DNA from 2 places in the Enterococcus sp. AMC1623 genome. Region 2 is predicted to be linked to the other one. Evidence: predicted binding sites of a transcription regulator. Region 2 holds the regulator's gene; the other holds the start of a gene.
The links. The regulator HrcA, encoded in region 2, represses chaperone genes, less so after heat shock. The targets are predictions, from matches to a motif close to TTAGCACTCNNNNNNNNNGAGTGCTAA.
Positions count from the first base shown of each region.

Region 1 (10,397 bases), 1.2 Mb from region 2:
ATGGAACAGCTAATTTGAATTTTTACGATGGGACAGAATCAATGACAATCCAACAAGAGCAGCAACAAATCGATTTTCGTAGTGTTGTTCGTACGGATCATCAATTTGATATCTATACCACTAGTTATAATTATATTCGTGGATTAGGGACAAATTACGGCTCATTACGTTTATTCGATCAATCGAAAAATATCATTGATTACCGTATTTTTGTTGAGGGATTTCCTGTTTTTAGTGATAGAGCGGAAGGGAAAATCACTGTTCGTTTTAGTGAAAACGGTCAAGTGAATCAAAAAAATATCGAAATTAAAGCCAATTTAAATACGATTCAAGTACCGATTCCGTCAGAGCGAGAAATTACCTTGCCTTCCAGTTATGAAGTAGTCCAAAACTTGTATTTACATGGGGCGGAGTACGAAAAACTAAATATGATTGTCATTGGATATGGTTGGAAAAATATACAAGATACAGGCGTCATTGATTTAGAACCGAATTGGTACATTCAGTATGAAAACACTTGGTATAGCTATGAACAGTTACTAGCGTATTTAGAAGAAAGCGAGGAGACAAATGGATTTTAAACGAATCGAATGGATTTTTTTCCTAGCTTTTCTGGGGGTAAATATATTTTTAGTCAGTATTTATCGAGAAGCACGCTCTGAGCAAAATATTGTCTCTCGTTCGAATCAAAAAATTCCAATTGAACAACGGTTAGCTTCTGAGAATATTCAATCAGCGGGTGGTTTTTCAGAAGAAAAAATTCTCGGCTATTATTTAAGCGGCGAACCCACAAATATGGATCAACTCATAGAAAAAGAACGCGCAAACAGCGCTCATCCAGAACTTGTTAATGGCCAAACGACAACTGAAGGAACGGTGTTAACGCATGTCGTCAATGACGGCGCGTACCTACGTAATAATGGTCGAATGACAGATACTATACACAATTACTTTGAACGAAGCAAGAATTTAATGTTTCAAAATGAATATACGTATATTTCAGAATGGGATAGAGTAGACGGTGATTATGTTGAACTCTTTGCTGCTCAAGCGTATGAAGGAATTCCAATTAATGATGATTCTAGTCGCTTAGGAATCACAGTAAGAAAAGAAGAAGACTCCTTAACCGTGGTGAGTTATACACAAACGCATGTGGATAATTTAACACCACTCCGTGAAGCAATGACATTATATTCAGAAGACGATGCGGTCAATACGTTATATATCAATAATAAAATTCCAAGCAATTCCACTTTGAAGTGGCAACAGCTTGCCTATACGTTGACGCTTAAAGTTCGTGGGAAAAATGTTTATGTTCCAGCTTGGTTTGTTGCGATTGAAACCCCAGATGAGACGGTTCAAATTGAGCGCGTTAATGCTTTAACAAATCGTATTATCACAAATACTACAGTTCGCACAGTAGAAAATACGTAAAAAGATGGGTATAATAGATTCAATGTTTAAATTTAGAGAGGAAGTCACAGGCAATGGAGAAACAAAACGCATTTCAAATTAGCATCTTAGCAAGTGGAAGTTCAGGAAACTCGTTGTTTATTGAAACCGAGAAGAAAAAAATCTTGGTAGATGCTGGTCTAAGCGGTAAAAAAATTACTTCATTGTTAGGTGAAGTCGGACGAAAACCAGAAGAATTAGATGCTATTTTGGTTACTCATGAGCATCGCGATCATATTCATGGAGTCGGTGTTCTGGCTAGAAAATACAAATTGGATGTCTATGCGAATGAAAAAACGTGGCAAGCAATGTCACCTTTAATCGGTAATGTCGCAGTGGAACAGCAACATATTTTTGAAATGGGGAAAATCTTAACTTTTGGTGATATGGATATCGAAAGTTTTGGGGTATCTCATGATGCGGCTGCTCCTCAATTCTATCGTTTTTATAAAAACGGGAAATCATTTGTCATCCTAACAGACACGGGTTATTGTAGTGATTATCTACGCGGCACGATTCGTGGAGCAGATGCGTATTTAATGGAAAGCAATCATGATCTGGAAATGTTACGAATGGGTGCGTATCCGTGGAACTTAAAACAACGAATCTTAGGTGATCGAGGGCACCTATCGAATGAAGACGGGGCATTAGTGATGACTGATATTCTAACCGATAACACGAAACGGATTTATTTAGGACATTTAAGTCGTGAAAATAATTTGAAAGAATTGGCTCATATGACTATGGAAAATATCTTATATGAACACGGACTAGGTGTAGGTGAAACCGTGCATGTTTATGATACCGATCCAAGTAAAGCAACAGAATTATTTGTCATTTAAAAGAAGGGCGCGAGGCTCTTCTTTTTTGTTCAGAAAGGATAGTTGAGATGTTTGATAACGAAAAAGTGAGGACCTTAAACGAGTTAGAAATGCTGGTTTATGATTATATTTTAAAACATAGAGAAGTTGTAGTAGAAATGTCGATTCGTGAATTGTCTGCGGTATGTCACGTTTCGACGGCAACTATTGTTCGTGTGTGTCACAAGCTAAATTTAGCCGGATTCTCTGAGTTGAAATATGTTATTAAACAAAAAATTGAAACAGATACGTTGTATAATCTGGATTATTTTTATCATGAAACTTCTCAAATCGATACTTTTTTAAAACGTGTGAACCAAGAAAGTTATCGTAAAATCCTAGAGATCGCCATTGATATGATTGTTGCAGCGAATCATATTATTTTTACAGGGATTGGCACTAGTGGCATTTTAGGCATGTATGGTAGTCGTTATTTCATGAATGTTGGTTTGAATTGTTACAGCTTAACAGATGCTTTTGCTCCAGTTTCTCCTCGGTTGCAAACGAACACGTTAGTCATTGCTCTGTCGGTATCTGGAGAAACACCAGAAGTTTTAGACCAAATAAAAGAATTTAAACAATACGGCGGAACAATTTTAAGTATTACCAATGATGAGCATTCAACCATTGCTCGTTTTTCAGATTATAATTTATCGTATTATATGCCGGAAGTCTTTTATGGTAGAAGAGACGACTTAAATATTACCACACAAGTTCCTGTTATTACGCTTTTGGAAGTTTTAGCCCAACAAGCCAGTCATAAAATTTATCTTGCTAAAAAAACAGATTCCGAATGAAGAGAGGAATCTGTTTTTTTTATTGAAACATGTTTCAAATTTCTGGTAACTACTTTTTTTTCAAAAATTTTTTGTTTATATTAAGGGATGTAAGCGAATACTTTGTTGGATAATAGTAACAACAGATTTACAAGCAATTATTATAAGTAAAATGAACGAATAGGAGAAATGACAATGAACGATTTTATGAATGAAAGAGTATTACCTCCGATTTTAAAATTTGTTAATACCAAAGCAATCACAGCTTTACGTAATGGGATGTTATATACGATGCCCTTCACTATCGTAGGCTCAATTTTCTTATTGCTTTCTAATTTTCCAGTTACAGCGGTTGCTGATTGGGTAAGAGATTCTGGTTTAGGTGTGTATTTTGACCAAGCATACGGGGCTTCATTTGCCATTATGTCCATTTTTGCTGTCATGGGAATTGCTTACTCTTACGTTAAAAATGAAGGGTTTGAAGGCTTACCAGCCGGTATGATTGGATTAGTTGTTTATTTATTGACAATGCGTTCAACTGTAACCGATGCAGAAGCAGGAGTGACAATTGGTAATGTAATCGATAAAAACTGGACAAGTGGTCAAGGAATGATTAGTGCTATTTTAGTCGGTCTTTTTGTTGGTTGGGGTTATTCATGGTTCTTAAAACGAGATATTCGAATTAAACTTCCTGAACAAGTTCCGGCAAATGTTGCTAATTCGTTTACAGCATTAATTCCAGCAGCCGCGTTAATTACTGTCGCGATGATTGTATATGCTTTGTTTGATGTTTTCATGAAGACCACCGTAATTGAATGGATTTATGCAGTGATTCAAAGTCCAATGCAAGGTGTGACTGATTCTTTAGGCGGCGCCTTAATGATTGGTTTTTTAACGCCATTTCTTTGGTTTTTCGGAGTTCATGGTTCAACAATTGTTGGTGGAATCATGGGACCAATTTTACAAGCAAACTCATTGGCGAACTCAGAAATTTTAAATTCTGGAAAAGAATTGACGTTAGCAAATGGTGGACATATTGTGACACAACAATTTTATGACCAATTTATCAATGTGACGGGTGCGGGAATGACGATTGGTTTAGTGATGTTTATGGCGGTATTTGCACGTTCTGCTCAATACCGACAATTAGGTCGCTTGTCACTAGCGCCAGCTTTTTTCGGAATTAATGAACCAATTGTTTTTGCTACACCAATTGTGATGAATCCAATTATGGTTGTACCATTTATTTTAACGCCAGTTGTTTCTAGTATTATTACTTATTTTGCTCTATACACTGGATTAGTCCCCTTGTTTACAGCTATTCAAGTACCATGGACAACGCCACCTGTGATTTCAGGCTTTTTAATTAGTGGTTGGCAAGCAGCGTTACTTCAGTTAATCGTTTTAACAATTGGCTTTTTCATTTATTTCCCATTTGCAAGAAAAATGGATCAAATTAATGTAGCACAAGAACGTGGCGAAGAAATTTAATTAAAGGAAAAGGGTGTATAAGTATGTTAAGAAAAGATTTCTTATGGGGTGGCGCAGTGGCTGCCCATCAATTAGAAGGTGGTTGGCAAGAAGGCGGCAAGGGTATTAGTGTGGCTGATGTGATGACTGTAGGAAAACATGGCGTTCCCCGTCGAATTACCGATGGCGTGTTGGCAGGCGAAAATTATCCTAACCATGAAGCCATTCAATTTTACCATCATTACAAAGAAGACGTGAAGTTATTTGCAGAATTAGGATTAAAATGTTTTCGAACATCGATTGCTTGGACAAGAATTTTTCCTAAAGGGGATGAAATAGAACCTAATGAAGCTGGATTACAATTTTATGATGATTTATTCGATGAATGTCTAAAATATGGCATTGAACCAGTCATCACATTGTCGCATTTCGAAATGCCGTATCACTTAGTTACAGAATATGGTGGGTGGCGTAATCGGAAAGTGATTGATTTCTTTGCACGTTTTGCAGAAGTTTGTTTTACACGCTATCAAAATAAAGTAAACTACTGGATGACATTTAACGAAATTAATAACCAAGCAAATTATGTAGAAGACTTTGCGCCGTTCACAAATTCAGGTTTGAAATATGTTGAAGGCGAAGACCGAGAAAAAATTATGTATCAAGCGGCACATTACGAATTAGTTGCTAGTGCGAAAGCTGTTGAAATTGGTCATCGAATCAATCCTGATTTTCAAATTGGCTGCATGATTGCAATGGTGCCAATCTATCCATATTCTTGCGCACCAAAAGATATGATGGCCGCAACAGTAGCCATGCAACGTCGTTATTGGTTCACGGATGTTCATTGTAAAGGCGAATATCCAAGTTATATCGATGCTTATTTTGAACGCAAAGAGTATCAATTAGACCGAACAAAAGAAGACTTAGACTTATTGAAAAAAGGCACAGTTGACTATATTGGTTTTAGTTATTACATGTCATTTGCGATTAAAGACAGCAGGAAAGCACCAACCTTTGATTATGATGAAGCTCGTGATTTGGTGCGAAACCCGAATGTAGAGGCTTCTGATTGGGGCTGGCAAATTGATCCAATGGGCTTGCGTTATGCGATGAATTGGTTTAATGAACGCTATGAACGCCCATTGTTTATTGTTGAAAATGGCTTTGGTGCAATTGACGAAATCGATTCTGTAACGAATCGAGTAGAAGACGACTACCGGATTGCTTACTTGAAAGCTCATATTGAAGCGATGAAGGAAGCTGTGGAATACGACGGAATTGATTTGCTGGGGTACACACCTTGGGGGTTTATCGATTTAGTTTCTGCGGGAACTGGGGAAATGAAAAAACGCTATGGCTTTATTTATGTTGATAAAGACAACGAAGGTCAAGGAACGTTAGCTCGCAGTAAGAAAAAATCATTTGATTGGTACCAAAACGTTATTGCAACGAATGGAGAAGAACTATAAAAAAACCGTCTAGTGTTGAAGCTAGACGGTTTTTTTATTTGGGAAGTTCTATTGATTGTAAAAGTATATTGGCAATAACAACTAAGGTATTCATCCCCACATGCGCTAAAATAGAAGTCCAGATTTTTCCAGTGTTGTAATAGAGTAGACTAAAGAAAAATCCTAAGGCGAAATACAATAACAAATGCCCATCTTGATGAATGAGTGCAAATAAGAACGAGCTGATACTAATTGCTAACCACACATTCAGATATTTTTCAAGAAAACCAGTGATAGCACGACGGAAGACAAATTCTTCCATGATAGGTCCACCAATCATCACCGCAATGGCAAAAAGAGGTTGCTGTAAAACAATTTGAATAATATTTTGCGTATTTTCAGAAGCAACCTCTTGTCCAAATAATTGTTCGATTTGTAAGACGATATTTTGTAAAAAGATGGCTACAAAAATTCCGCCTAATCCAAATGCAATGACTTTTAACCAATTGCTTTCTTTTCTTTCGAAAGATAGCCATTCATTTTGTTGTAAATATAAGATAATTAAGACAGCTGCTCCTAAAAGATACGCAATCATCGTGGCAAATACTTGATTAGTTGCGGGTAAGAAAGCAGGCGAGAAAAAAGCAGCTGCATAAAATAAAATCGTTAATACACTATATTTTTTTGTGGACATAGAATTCTCCTCTCGTTTATTTACTATTATAACAAAAATAGTGCAGGACAAGTTGTTAAGAAGGAGAGACTTATTTAACCAATTTTGACTTTTATAAAAAAATAATTCAAAAGACTTGCATTCTAGAATGAAAATAAGTAATATTAGTTTTGTAAGTTAGCACTCGATATATGAGAGTGCTAATGACAGCAAATCATAGAGATTAGAAATTAATTGGAGGGATTTATCGTGTTAAAACCATTAGGTGATCGTGTATTGATCGAAGTCGCAAAAGAAGAAGAAAAAACTGTCGGAGGACTTGTTTTAGCATCTGCAGCAAAAGAAAGACCGCAAACAGGAACGGTTGTCGCTGTTGGTGAAGGCCGCGTCTTAGATAATGGGGAACTAGCAGCTGTACCAGTTAAAGTTGGTGACACTGTTTTATTTGAAAAATATGCTGGTTCAGAAGTGAAATACGACGGTAAAGAATATCTGATTTTTTCAGCAAAAGATATTGTTGCAATCGTAGAATAATCAAATAAACATACGCAGTATAAAAAAACTTTGAGGTGAAAAAAATCATGGCAAAAGATATTAAATTCGCAGAAGACGCTCGTTCAGCAATGCTACGAGGTGTAGATAAATTAGCAGATACAGTAAAAGTAACATTAGGCCCTAAAGGTCGTAACGTTGTTTTAGAAAAATCATATGGTTCTCCATTGATTACCAATGATGGGGTAACAATTGCTAAAGAAATCGAATTAGAAGATCATTTTGAAAATATGGGTGCAAAATTAGTTTCTGAAGTTGCCTCTAAAACAAATGATATTGCAGGTGACGGTACAACTACAGCTACTGTTTTAACACAAGCAATTGTTCGCGAAGGTTTGAAAAACGTTACTGCTGGCGCAAATCCATTAGGTATTCGTCGTGGGATTGAATTAGCAACAAAAGCTGCAGTTGAAGAATTACACAATATCTCTTCTATTGTTGACTCTAAAGAAGCAATTGCGCAAGTAGCGGCTGTTTCTTCAGGTAGTGAACAAGTTGGCGAGTATATCGCTGATGCGATGGAAAGAGTTGGTAACGATGGTGTTATCACAATTGAAGAATCAAAAGGAATTGAAACTGAATTAGATGTTGTAGAAGGTATGCAATTTGATCGTGGTTACTTATCTCAATATATGGTAACAAATAACGATAAAATGGAAGCAGAACTAGAAAATCCATACATCTTGATTACAGATAAAAAAATCTCAAACATTCAAGATATCTTGCCGCTATTAGAACAAATTTTACAACAATCAAAACCATTATTAATTATTGCAGACGATGTAGATGGCGAAGCTTTACCAACATTAGTCTTGAATAAAATTCGTGGAACATTTAACGTCGTTGCGGTAAAAGCACCAGGTTTTGGTGACCGTCGTAAAGCAATGTTAGAAGATATTGCTATTTTAACTGGTGGTACAGTGATTACAGAAGATTTAGGTTTAGATTTGAAAGATGCAACAATTGATACTTTAGGTCAAGCAAGCAAAGTAGTTGTTGATAAAGACAATACAACAATCGTTGAAGGTTCTGGTACAAAAGAAGCCATTGAAGCACGTGTTCAAGTTATTAAAAACCAAATTACTGAAACAACTTCTGATTTCGATCGTGAAAAATTACAAGAACGTTTAGCGAAATTAGCTGGTGGTGTAGCAGTAATTAAAGTTGGTGCACCAACTGAAACAGAATTAAAAGAACTAAAACTACGCATTGAAGACGCATTGAATGCTACACGTGCCGCTGTAGAAGAAGGCATGGTTTCTGGTGGTGGGACAGCTTTAGTGAATGTTATCAATAAAGTTGCTGCTCTTGAAGCAGATGGTGATGCTGCAACTGGTATCCGTATTGTTTTACGTGCGTTAGAAGAACCTGTACGCCAAATTGCTGAAAATGCTGGTTATGAAGGTTCAGTAATTATTGACCGCTTGAAAAATGCTGAATTAGGTATTGGTTTCAATGCTGCAACAGGTGAATGGGTAAACATGTTAGATGCTGGAATCGTTGACCCTACAAAAGTAACTCGTTCAGCGTTACAAAATGCCGCTTCGGTAGCTGCATTATTATTAACAACTGAAGCAGTTGTTGCTGATAAACCAGAACCAGCTGCACCAGCAGCGCCAGCAATGGATCCATCAATGATGGGCGGTATGATGTAAAAACGAACGACAATCCCTGTTTTAAAAGGGATTGTCGTTTTATTTTTGTTCTATATCATCTGAAAGAAGCAAAACTTGGCAGTTTATTTAAACACTGGTTTACTTGTTTTTTCATTACATAAGTATAAAAATGCAATGTTGTACTTGCATCCATAGCTCTTCATCCATTCAAACATAAAAATCGAGAATAGCCCTCTATTTTAAGGAAATGTATCCATGATAGGATAAAAAAGATTTATTTAAGGAATTTTAAATCAAGTGTAAATAACATGGCTATAAATGTAATAGCGTATAGAGCTTTAGAAATTACAAAAGAAGTCACCCTCAAATAGTAATAAGCTTGGATTTAAAACTAATGCTATAACTAGAATCATAGATACAACAATAAAAATATCATCCCATTTTTTTATAATAGATCACTCCTCAATGAAATAGTTCTTACCTACATTGATAATCCTAGCATTGATTTGTAAGCAATCACTTTTAGCTTAAACGTCGTAAATCAATGCTTGAACGTTAAATTTTTTTGTTTAGCAGATGAATCTGTGTGTTTAATTGAACAGGTGCTGAAAAATACTGCTTAGTCTTTCAAATTCGCTAAAAAAGTCTTATTAAATAACCCGAATAATATTATAAAATTATGTGAAGAGGAAATTTTAGCGGAACCTGAAATTACTGCAGATGATTTATAGAGACAATTGATAAGTTGCCAGGGTTTATAAATTAATTTAAATATTTTAGAAAAATTAAATGAATTTTTTTAATAAATCCAGATAACGAGCGCTATTAAATCAGTTTTTTACTAGAATTTTTATTTTTCTTTAATAAAAAAACAAAAAATATATTCAATCAAGCTAGTCCTAAAATTGCTTTTCTGAAAGGTGCTTGCTAAAATAAGAGAAGAATTGAACGAACTAGAAGAAATGATTCAAAACTGGTGGTAGATGAATGATTAAAGACAATATAATAAATACACAGGCAATGAATTCATTAGGAAGTTGTCAAATTGAACTAATTTTTGATTTAGAAAATAGTGTGGTCGATTTCCGATTACAAGCTATGAATGAAAGCTTTGCAAAAATGTTACATTGGAAACAAGAACAAATTGGAGAAAAACTTTCGTCACTTCTTAAAAAATTTCCTCATGAAGAAAAAATTTGGTTGTCTTTATGTAATTATGCAATTCGCTATAATAAAACACACGAATTAACTTGTTTTATAGCAAGTGCTAACGAATATTTTACAATGAGTGCGATGCCATTAAATAACAAACAAATGGTTTTGTTTTTACGATTAGCTGATGAACAACTAGCACTGCAAAAAGAAACAGAATCACGGATGGAAATAGTGCGTATTGTAGAGCCATTATTTGAAAGTCAAAATTATGCCTTAGCATTACTAGAATTTAATGAAGGCATATATCGCTATGTAAAAAGCAATGAGTTATACATGCAATTGACGGGGTTAAAAGATTTAAACGCAGAACCGCTTTCGACAGTTTTCAAAAC
Region 1 covers NZ_CM177096.1:1,554,067-1,564,463, reverse strand. The annotation lists gene AC4BC7_RS07690 (YycH family regulatory protein) at 1-581, shown strand, start outside; gene AC4BC7_RS07685 (two-component system regulatory protein YycI) at 571-1,434, shown strand; gene AC4BC7_RS07680 (MBL fold metallo-hydrolase) at 1,488-2,294, shown strand; gene AC4BC7_RS07675 (MurR/RpiR family transcriptional regulator) at 2,342-3,109, shown strand; gene AC4BC7_RS07670 (PTS sugar transporter subunit IIC) at 3,284-4,579, shown strand; gene AC4BC7_RS07665 (6-phospho-beta-glucosidase) at 4,603-6,030, shown strand; gene AC4BC7_RS07660 (CPBP family intramembrane glutamic endopeptidase) at 6,065-6,703, opposite strand; gene groES (co-chaperone GroES) at 6,932-7,216, shown strand; gene groL (chaperonin GroEL) at 7,264-8,889, shown strand; gene AC4BC7_RS07645 (sensor domain-containing diguanylate cyclase/phosphohydrolase) at 9,838-10,397, shown strand, end outside.
Region 1: a site for HrcA is predicted at 6,860-6,886, ahead of groES (co-chaperone GroES). Genes of this name have one in related genera too.

Region 2 (10,397 bases):
TTCCGCACCATCACGATCAAAAATATCACTTTCTTCTACATAGAAAATAACATATAAATCACCGTAAGGACCACCATTTGTACCAGCTTCACCTTGACCAGCTAAACGCATTTGTTGCCCATTTTCTACTCCAGCAGGAACATTTACTTTCACACTGTGCGTTTTCTTTTCATGTCCAGTGCCATGACAAGTTTCACAAACATCTTTGATTTCTTTACCAGTACCATGACAAACATCACAGGTTTGACGACTCATTACTCGACCAAGTGGTGTTTGACGTTCCACATTGATTGTACCTGAGCCATGACATTTATGACATGTTTCAGGTTGGGTTCCTGGTTTCGCGCCATTTCCACCACATGTATGACATGTTTCATCACGTTTGTATTGAATATCTTTTTCTACGCCGAAGATTGCTTCTTCAAAGCTTAGGTTAATTGAATATTGTAAATCTTCTCCTTGTCGAGGGGCATTAGGATTTACTGTACGGCCTCCTCCACCAAAAAATGATTCAAATATATCTTCAAAACCACCAAATCCACCAGCACTTGAGAAGCCGCCATTAAATCCGCCGAAACCACCAGCTCCACCACCATAGTTTGGATCTGTACCGGCATGTCCATATTGATCATAGGCTGCACGTTTTTGTGGGTCGCTTAAAATTTCATATGCTTCTGAAACTTCTTTAAATTTCGTTTCTGCATCTGCTTCTTTATTAATATCTGGATGGTATTTTTTGGAAAGCTTACGATACGCTTTTTTAATTTCGTCGTCCGAAGCCCCTTTTTGTAAACCTAAGACTTCGTAATAATCACGTTTTGTTGCCATTGGCTTCCCTCCGTTTTCTTGCTTTTAACAGTCTTTCGTATTTTATCATAAATCCGAAAGAAGGAACATCCTTTTGAAAAAATCCTTTGAAAAAATGTTTATTTTCATCTCTTCAATCCAGAAGAAAAAGCCAAAGCGGATGACTTTGGCTTTTCACAAGTAACGAGGTTAGTCGTTATCTACTTCTTCAAAATCGGCATCAACCACATCATCTGCGCCACCTTGAGCAGCATTAGGATCTTGTTGTGCTTGTTGTTGAGCGGCTTGTTCATACAATTTAACTGTTAAGTTTTGTACGATTTCATTCAACGCATCACGTTTTGTTTTCATTTCTTCAATGTTGTTCGCTTCAACAGCTGCTTTTAATTCATCACGTGCATCTTCAGCTTTTTTCACTTCGTCGGCATCTACTTTACCTTCTAGCTCTTTCAATGTTTTATCAACAGTGAATAGTAAAGCATCTACATCATTACGTAAATCAACTTCTTCTTTACGAGCTTTATCTGCTTCTGCATTTGCTTCTGCATCTTTCACCATACGTTCGATTTCATCATCTGATAAACCTGAAGAAGATTTAATCGTAATAGTTTGTTCTTTTTGAGTTCCTAAATCTTTCGCAGAAACATTTACAATACCGTTTTTGTCGATATCAAAAGTTACTTCGATTTGAGGAATTCCACGTGGTGCTGGTGGAATATCCGTTAATTGGAATCTTCCAAGTGTTTTGTTATCTGCAGCCATTGGACGTTCACCTTGTAATACATGAATGTCTACGGCTGGTTGATTATCAGCTGCTGTTGAGAATACTTGAGATTTGCTTGTTGGGATTGTTGTATTACGATCAATTAATTTTGTAAATACGCCACCCATTGTTTCAATACCTAATGAAAGTGGTGTTACATCAAGTAATACGACATCTTTAACATCACCAGTGATAACCCCACCTTGAATCGCAGCACCCATTGCTACTACTTCATCAGGGTTTACTGATTTGTTAGGTTCTTTGCTAGTTTCTTTACGGACAGCTTCTACAACTGCAGGAATACGTGTAGAACCACCAACCAAGATAACTTCATCAATTTCAGATTGAGAAATACCAGCATCTTTTAATGCTTGACGTACAGGAACTTTTGTACGTTCTACTAAATCTGCAGTTAATTCATCAAATTTTGCACGAGTTAATGTTAATTCTAAGTGTAATGGACCAGCATCGCCAGCTGTAATAAATGGTAAGCTAATTTGTGTACTTGTTACACCTGATAAATCTTTTTTCGCTTTTTCAGCGGCATCTTTCAAACGTTGAACAGCCATTTTATCTTTACTTAAGTCAATGCCGTTTTCTTTTTTGAATTCTGCTACCATATAATCGATGATTTTGTTATCAAAGTCATCTCCACCTAGGTTATTATCACCAGCTGTTGATAATACATCAAAGACACCGTCGCCTAATTCAAGGATAGATACGTCAAATGTACCACCACCAAGGTCAAATACTAATACCTTTTCGTCACGGTCAGTTTTATCTAAACCATAAGCTAAGGCTGCTGCAGTTGGTTCGTTAACAATACGTTCAACTTCTAAACCAGCAATTTTACCAGCGTCTTTAGTTGCTTGACGTTGTGAGTCATTGAAGTAAGCAGGTACAGTGATAACTGCTTTTTCAACTTTTTCACCTAAATAATCTTCTGCAAAACCTTTGATGTATTGTAAGATCATTGCTGAGATTTCTTGTGGTGTATATGTTTTACCTTCTACTTCTACTTTATAACCAGCTTCACCAATATGACGTTTGATTGATGAAATTGTGTTAGGATTTGTCACTGCTTGACGTTTAGCTACTTCACCGACTTGAATTTCACCATTTTTGAAAGAGACTACAGATGGTGTTGTACGATTACCTTCTGGATTTGTAATAATTTTAGCTTCTCCGCCTTCTAATACAGAAACAGCTGAGTTTGTTGTACCTAAGTCAATACCAATAATTTTGCTCATATTAAAGATCTCCTTTGTGTATTCAATTCAATTAAATTATCAAATTTTATTATTGTGCCACAACAACCATACTTGCACGTAAAACGCGATCATGTAGTTTATAGCCTTTTTGTAAGACTTCTACAATCGTATCTGACGGATAGTCATCTGATGCAGGCACAGTTTGTACAGCTTGATGTAGATTTGGATCAAAAGCAACTCCAGTAGCTGGAATTTCTTCAATACCTTCTTCTTTCAAAGCTTGGCGTAAACTTTCTAATACCATTTCCACACCTTTTTTCAAACTGATACTTTGTTCATCAGTTACTTCCGCGTTCATCGCACGTTCTAGATTGTCAATGGCAGGTAATAATTTTTTACCTAAATCTTGTGAACGATATTTTTGTAACAATTCTCTTTCGTTGCGATTACGGTTCGTAATATTTGCGATTTCAGCGCGCGCACGTAAGAATTTGTCTTCAGTTTCTTCTAATTGTTTTTTCAGTTCATCGGCTTCAGAAACAACTTCTGTTTCCTCTGTCGATTCTTCTTCGTTTGTTTCCATTACTTCTTCAATAATTTCTTCAGAAGTTTTTTCTTGTTCTGACAATGGACTAACTTCCCTTCTATTTGAAATCATGCTATTGATTAACTAGCTAATTATCCGAATCTAACGACCGGTAATAATTAACCAACGTTAAAGCTAATTCCTGGCGAAATACATCGACTAAACCAAACATTTTCGAATAAGGCATACTCGTAGGCCCTAATAAAGCAATGGTTCCTTTTCCGTGTCCTTCAATGTCATAACTTGCCTGAATCATACTCATATTATTCAATAGGTTGTCCCCAAGTTCGGAGCCAATTCGAATTTGAATGGCGCCATCGCGTGGTGCTAACAATTGGTTTAAGTTTTCTGAATTCTTCATAAATGAATACATTGACTTAAATTGTTCCACGTCTTGGTTGTGTTCGAAGTTCAATAAATTCATCCGTCCACCGACAAAAACCTTCTCTTCAAAAATATGATTTAACATGCCATCAAATAAATCCAGAACACCATCAGTCGTTTGAAAATATTTATGCAGAATCATCGGAATTTCAGTTCGTAAACGATGATAAACATTCATCAGGGGTTGCCCAATCAATTTATCATTAATGATACGAACCATTTTTTCAAGGTCATCACTACTTAAATTTTTCGGAATTGAAAAGACTTGACTTTCCACATTTCCTTTGTCTGTGACAATAATTGCAATGACTTGGCGATTGTTTAAAGGAACAATTCGAAAACCCGTTAGCCTTCGATCCTTTACATCTGGTCCAAGCGACAATGCCGTATAACTTGTCAAGGTAGATAAAATATTGGCAGACTGTTGAATAATTTCATTAATCTCGTGAAATTCTTTGCCAAAAGACTGCCTAATCAGTGCAACATCTTCGTTACCTACTTTCGAAGGTGTCAATAGGTGATCGACATAATACCGATAACCAGTCATCGAAGGAACTCGACCAGAAGAAGAATGTGTTTTAGCAAGTAATCCATAATCTTCAAGCGTCTTCATCTCATTACGAATCGTCGCTGAACTTGCTTCGATGCCATCCTCCATTAATTTTTTCGAGCCAACTGGCTGGCCTAAATTTGTATAATTTTGGATGATCAGACGCAAGATATTTTCTTGTCTTTCTGTTAACAAATTTATCACCTCTTGATTAGCACTCTTGTCTATCAAGTGCTAACTACATGTATAAATATATCATATTTAAAATAGAAGTCAAGAAGAAACTCTCAAAAATTAGCACTCTTCTAGACAGAGTGCTAATTTTCTTTTTGACTAAATTAAAGACTTCTACATATCGCCTCTTATATAAAATATGGTACACTGTTTTTCGAATACAATCGATCACAGAACCTGTGATACTGGAGGAAACACATTTATGTTTGAAGAAACACCCCAAGTTAAAAATACATCGGCATATATCCATATTCCCTTTTGCGAACACATTTGCTACTATTGTGATTTCAATAAAGTTTTTTTAGAAGGGCAACCTGTGGACGAATACATTCAACTACTTTTAAAAGAAATTGAACTAACGTTGCAAGTCCATCCTACCGATCAATCTGAAACAATTTACATTGGAGGTGGGACGCCCACTTCTTTATCTGCCACACAATTAGATGTTTTATTAACCGGTATTCATCACTTGTTGCCAACCAACACAACGAAAGAGTTTACGGTTGAAGCTAATCCAGGTGATTTAACTGAAGAAAAATTACAAGTCATGAAACATCATGGTGTCAATCGTTTATCTATGGGTGTGCAGACCTTTAACAATCGTTTATTAAAAAAGATTGGTCGTAAACATACGGCAGAAGATGTGTATGAAACAATTCGCGTTCTTGAAAAAAATCAGTTTGATAATGTCAGCATTGATTTGATCTACGCTTTACCTGGACAAACGTTGGAAGATTTTCGCGATACGCTACATCGCGCCATTGAATTGGGTTTGCCTCACTACTCAATGTATTCATTGATTTTAGAAAATAAAACTCAATTTATGAACTGGGTACGACAAGGCCGCTTAGAACTCCCTTCACAAGAAGTTGAAAGTCAAATGTTTGAAGAAGCGATCGAAGCCATGGAAAAATCTGGTCATCGTCAATATGAAGTCAGTAACTTTGCTGCTGTAGGCAAAGAATCACAGCATAATCTCGTGTATTGGAATAATGAAAATTATTATGGTTTCGGTGCAGGTGCCAGTGGCTATTTGAAAAATGAGCGCTATAAAAACTTTGGACCGATTCAACATTATTTACGCCCTTTACGCGACAACCAATTACCAATTGTTGAAACAGAGCTGTTAACTAAAGAAAATCAAATTGAAGAAGAGATGTTTTTGGGACTGAGAAAATTAGAAGGTATTTCTCAAAAATATTTTGCTGAGAAATTTAATGTTTCATTTATGGATGTCTACGGTAAAATTTTACCTGAATTAATAGAAAAAAATTGGCTGGTGGTCAATAATGATCGCATACAATTGACGCAGCAAGGCCTTTTCATTGGAAATGAAGTTTTTGAAAAATTTTTACTACCTAAGTAACTGACTGAAAAAAGGATTTCTTTTTCAATTAATTTTTGCTAGAATGTAGCTTATCATGGCTCTACAAAGGGGAAAACAGATGATTACAACTATTTTTTTTGATTTAGATGATACATTATTGTGGGATAAACAAAGTATTAAAACTGCCTTTCAAGAAACTTGTAAAACAGTTGCCACAATTGATTCAAAAGTATTAGAGAACGCGGTTAGAGAAGAAGCAACAAAATTATATCAAAGCTACCCTACGTATGCTTTCACGCAAATGATTGGTATTAATCCTTTTGAAGGGTTATGGGGAACCTTCGATGATCCTGGAGAAGAATTTCAACAAATGCATCAATTAATCCATACCTATCAAGTGGACGCTTGGACAAATGGTTTAAAAGCTTGTGGTATTGAGGATTTAGCTTTAGGAAAACAATTGGCGCAACAATTTATTGTAGAGCGTAAAAAACATCCGTTCGTCTATTCAGATACTTTTACGGTATTAGACCAATTAAAAGAGAAATACCAACTTGTATTAGTGACAAATGGCTCACCTTCTTTGCAACGAACAAAGCTAGCAATTACACCCGAAATTGCGCCTTATTTTGCGCATATTATTATTTCAGGTGAAGTTGGGGTTGGTAAACCCGATCCTAAAATTTTTGAATTTGCACTTGAGACAGCCAATGCATCCCCAGAGCAATCAATTATGATAGGCGATAATTTAATGACAGATATTTTAGGCTCGAATCGTGCGAACATGTCAAATATTTGGATTAATCATCACCAACAAACACCAGCTGCTGTGCAACCTACTTATGAAGTTACTTCATTAAAAGAAATTTTACCGATAATTGAACAAGTGTAACATAAATAAAAACAAGAGAAAAATATCCGAACGATTTAGAATGAGTAGCGCTAATCCTGCTAGACTACAGGAGCACACTCTCTCGTTCGGATATTTTATTGTTAAATAGACCAATTTCATCACTTTTTTTGCTTATACTATAAAAAAGAATTAAGAAAAAGCATCTCTTAGGCTCCCAATTTATCTAATTGCTTAATTATCCAGTATAGTATACTTAGTAGGAGGTGTTTTTTATCTTAAAACGAACTTTTTATTTTCTCTGTATAGTCGCTTTATTGTTTTTTACACGGGCTTTTTGGTTTGAGTTGTTTACGGAAGGAACACAGCTTGTGCAACATTCTGTTTCTCAATTGATAACAAATGAGGAATCAACACCCCCACCTTTAGAATTATCCCAACCCGAATCTCAAACTTTTTCAGTTGGTAATATTGAAATTGGAGACAGCCAACAAGAGGTCGAAGCCATGTACGGTACTGCTCTTAATCAAACACAAAATGAATATGGCACCCAATGGGCAAGCTATCATCAAAATTATCAAAATTTTATGATGGTTGCATATGACCAAGACAATATTGTTCGAGGGTTGTTTACCAATCAAGAATTACTTGCTTCCACTCTGGATATTCAAATGGGGACTACTAAACAAACCATCCGTGATTTGCTGGGAGAACCAGAAGAGTCTATTCGTAAAGGACTCTATAATTATCTAATCAACAGTGAAGGTGAATATGATGTGTATCAAATAGACAATAATTTCATTACCTTCTTTTATGATTTGCATGATGGTGACAAACTCACTGCTATTCAAATTATTGAACAGCAATTAGAATTAAATAAAAATTATCTTTATGCAAGTCAAACAACTGAACTACAAACTGGTTTCGAGAGACAATTATTTGATTTGACGAATGCTTCTCGTGTTAAACGAGGATTATCTGTTTTAAATTGGTCGGATCAAGCGCAAGAAACTGGACGCAAACATAGCAAAGACATGGCTGATAATAATTATTTTGACCATATGAATCTACAAGGACAATCTCCCTTCGATCGTATGAATGAGGATCAAATTTCTTATACATTAGCTGGCGAAAATCTGGCGTATGGTCAAGCAAGCAGTATCTTTGCGCATCAAGGCTTATTAAATTCAGAAGGTCATCGTAAAAATATTTTAAATAATGGCTTTGAAAAGCTAGGCATTGGCGTTTCTTTTAACGAAGAGAATCAGCCTTATTTTACAGAATTGTTCTACAAATAAAAAAACAAGTCTTTTACTTTATTCAAAGTAAAGGCTTATTTTTTTGAGTTAGCTGATTTAGCGCATTATTACACTTCGTAAAATTCTGCAATTCTTTTATTTTCAGAATTTTCTATATTATTAATGTTCATTTTTTGTTATGATAATTAATAGTTATAGGAGGTGGGGGAAATTGAAAACGTTTTGGTTAGGTATAAATATTTTATGGTCTATTCTATTTGTTGTTGCAATTGGATATATTTTCTTTCAAAAAACAGACACTTTTGATACAATCCAAACAATTGAACTTCGACTAATTTCGTTCATTCTTATTTTTGTCCTCTTTCTGTTTGTTTTTCTTTGCCAACTTACTTGGGGGGTCAGTCTTAAAAAACAACAGAAAAAACGAAAGAAGGATTGATACGCTGTAATTAGCAATCAATCCTTCTTCTTAATTTAAGTCAAAATAAGTGCGTGTGTCGCATTCATCTTGTTTTAATTGTTTAATTAAATTTTCAGCTCCATCAAAAGCAACTTGGCCTCGTAAAAAATGATTCCAACGCACAGAGACTTGTTCACCGTAGATATCTTCTTTAAAGTCTAAAATGTATACTTCAACTGTTAATTGTCGCCCTTTTTCAAAGGTATCATTATGTCCGATTGAGCCCATTGATGGATACCAGGTATCACCAACTTTCAATTCCGTTACATAAACACCTTCTTTAGGTAAACGAGTGGTACTTTTGGTTTTAATATTAGCAGTTGGAAAACCCAATGTTCGTCCACGGGCATCACCATGTACAACGGTTCCATCAATTTCATAGACATAACCTAATAATTCTGTCACTTCTTCCATATGTCCAGCGTCTAAGTTTTCACGAATACGTGTTGAACTAATTTTACGATCCGCTAAACTCTCTTTAGGAACTGTTAGAATCTCAAAGCGTCCTTTAGCATAATCTGCTAAACAAGACATATTCGCAACATCTTTTGGTCCGTACGTATAATCAAACCCCGCAACAACACAAGCAGCATTTAAGTCAACCATATATTGGTCCACGAAATCTTGTGGTTTTAAATTAGCAAATGCTGAAGTAAACTCCACAATATACAAATAATCGACTTGTTGTTGTTCCATTAGTCGTTTCTTTTGATCCAAGCTTGTTAAGTAACGCATTAATTCTGGTTGGACTTTTTGAAAAACAATAGATGGATGTTGGTTGAAGGTCATTACGGCTAATTTTAAGCCTTTTTCATCGGCAATTTTTTTTCCTTCTTGAATAACTTTTTGATGACCTTGATGAACACCGTCAAAAAAGCCCATGACTAAAACTACATCATCTTTTGGAATCATCGCTTTTTCATAAGGATGACGAATTTCAATTACTTTCATTCTGCTTTTGCTCCTCACTCTGTTTGTAATACTTTTAATGGTTTCACAATTCCTTTTTGCTTTTCATGCGGCTGATATAAGCAAACCACTTTGGCATGATAAAAAACTGCGAAAGGTTCCTTAGGCAAGTCAGTAAAGCCAAATTCTTGGTACGGCAAACGCATCCCATTTTTGACTTTATTCCATAACTCTTCCGTAATATCAATCCGTTGAAAATCTTTCACACCAAATTCAATTGGCAATAAAATTTGTTCGATGCTTTCGTTTTCCATCGCCTCTGCTACTTGTGCTAAGGTGACAGCCTGCTCTTTGGTAAAACCACCACTGGCTGTACGCGTCAAATCAGACATATGGGCAGGCACGCCTAATGCTTTTCCAGTATCTACTGCTAACGTGCGGACATAGGTTCCCTTACCACAAACTACACGGAACCGCCAAGATTGCGTTTTTTCAACTTCATCCCATATAGGTTCAGTTGTCCGTTCAAAAAGATCGATTTGAGCTTTACGTTTGGGACGTTCGACTGTTTCCCCATTTCTTGCATATTCATATAATCGTTTCCCATTAACTTTCACTGCTGAATACATCGGTGGGATTTGCGTAATCTCTCCAGTCAATTGTTGCATTGCTTTGTCAATTTGTTCATTAGAAAAAGGCACATCAACCGCTTGTTTTTCAACAATTTCACCAGAAACATCTTCTGTCGTTGTACTATATCCAAGCGTAATTTCACCTTCATAAATTTTTCCTGAATCACTGAGAAATTCAATAACTTTGGTCCCTTTGCCAATACAAATTGGCAAAACACCATCTACATCTGGGTCTAATGTTCCACCATGTCCTACTTTTTTTGTATGTAAAATTTTTCTTAATTTAAATACACAGTCATGACTTGTCATACCGCGTTCTTTCCATAGGGGTAAAATGCCGTTCATGGATACACCTCAATTTATTTTTTAGCCTCAATTATTATAACATATCGTTCTTCACTTGCGCATTATACAATTTCTTTCAA
Region 2 covers NZ_CM177096.1:391,174-401,570, reverse strand. The annotation lists gene dnaJ (molecular chaperone DnaJ) at 1-828, opposite strand, end outside; gene dnaK (molecular chaperone DnaK) at 997-2,820, opposite strand; gene grpE (nucleotide exchange factor GrpE) at 2,870-3,439, opposite strand; gene hrcA (heat-inducible transcriptional repressor HrcA) at 3,456-4,496, opposite strand; gene hemW (radical SAM family heme chaperone HemW) at 4,738-5,901, shown strand; gene AC4BC7_RS02030 (HAD family hydrolase) at 5,981-6,754, shown strand; gene AC4BC7_RS02025 (CAP domain-containing protein) at 7,084-8,010, shown strand; gene AC4BC7_RS02020 (DUF3923 family protein) at 8,150-8,410, shown strand; gene ribF (riboflavin biosynthesis protein RibF) at 8,441-9,382, opposite strand; gene truB (tRNA pseudouridine(55) synthase TruB) at 9,397-10,317, opposite strand.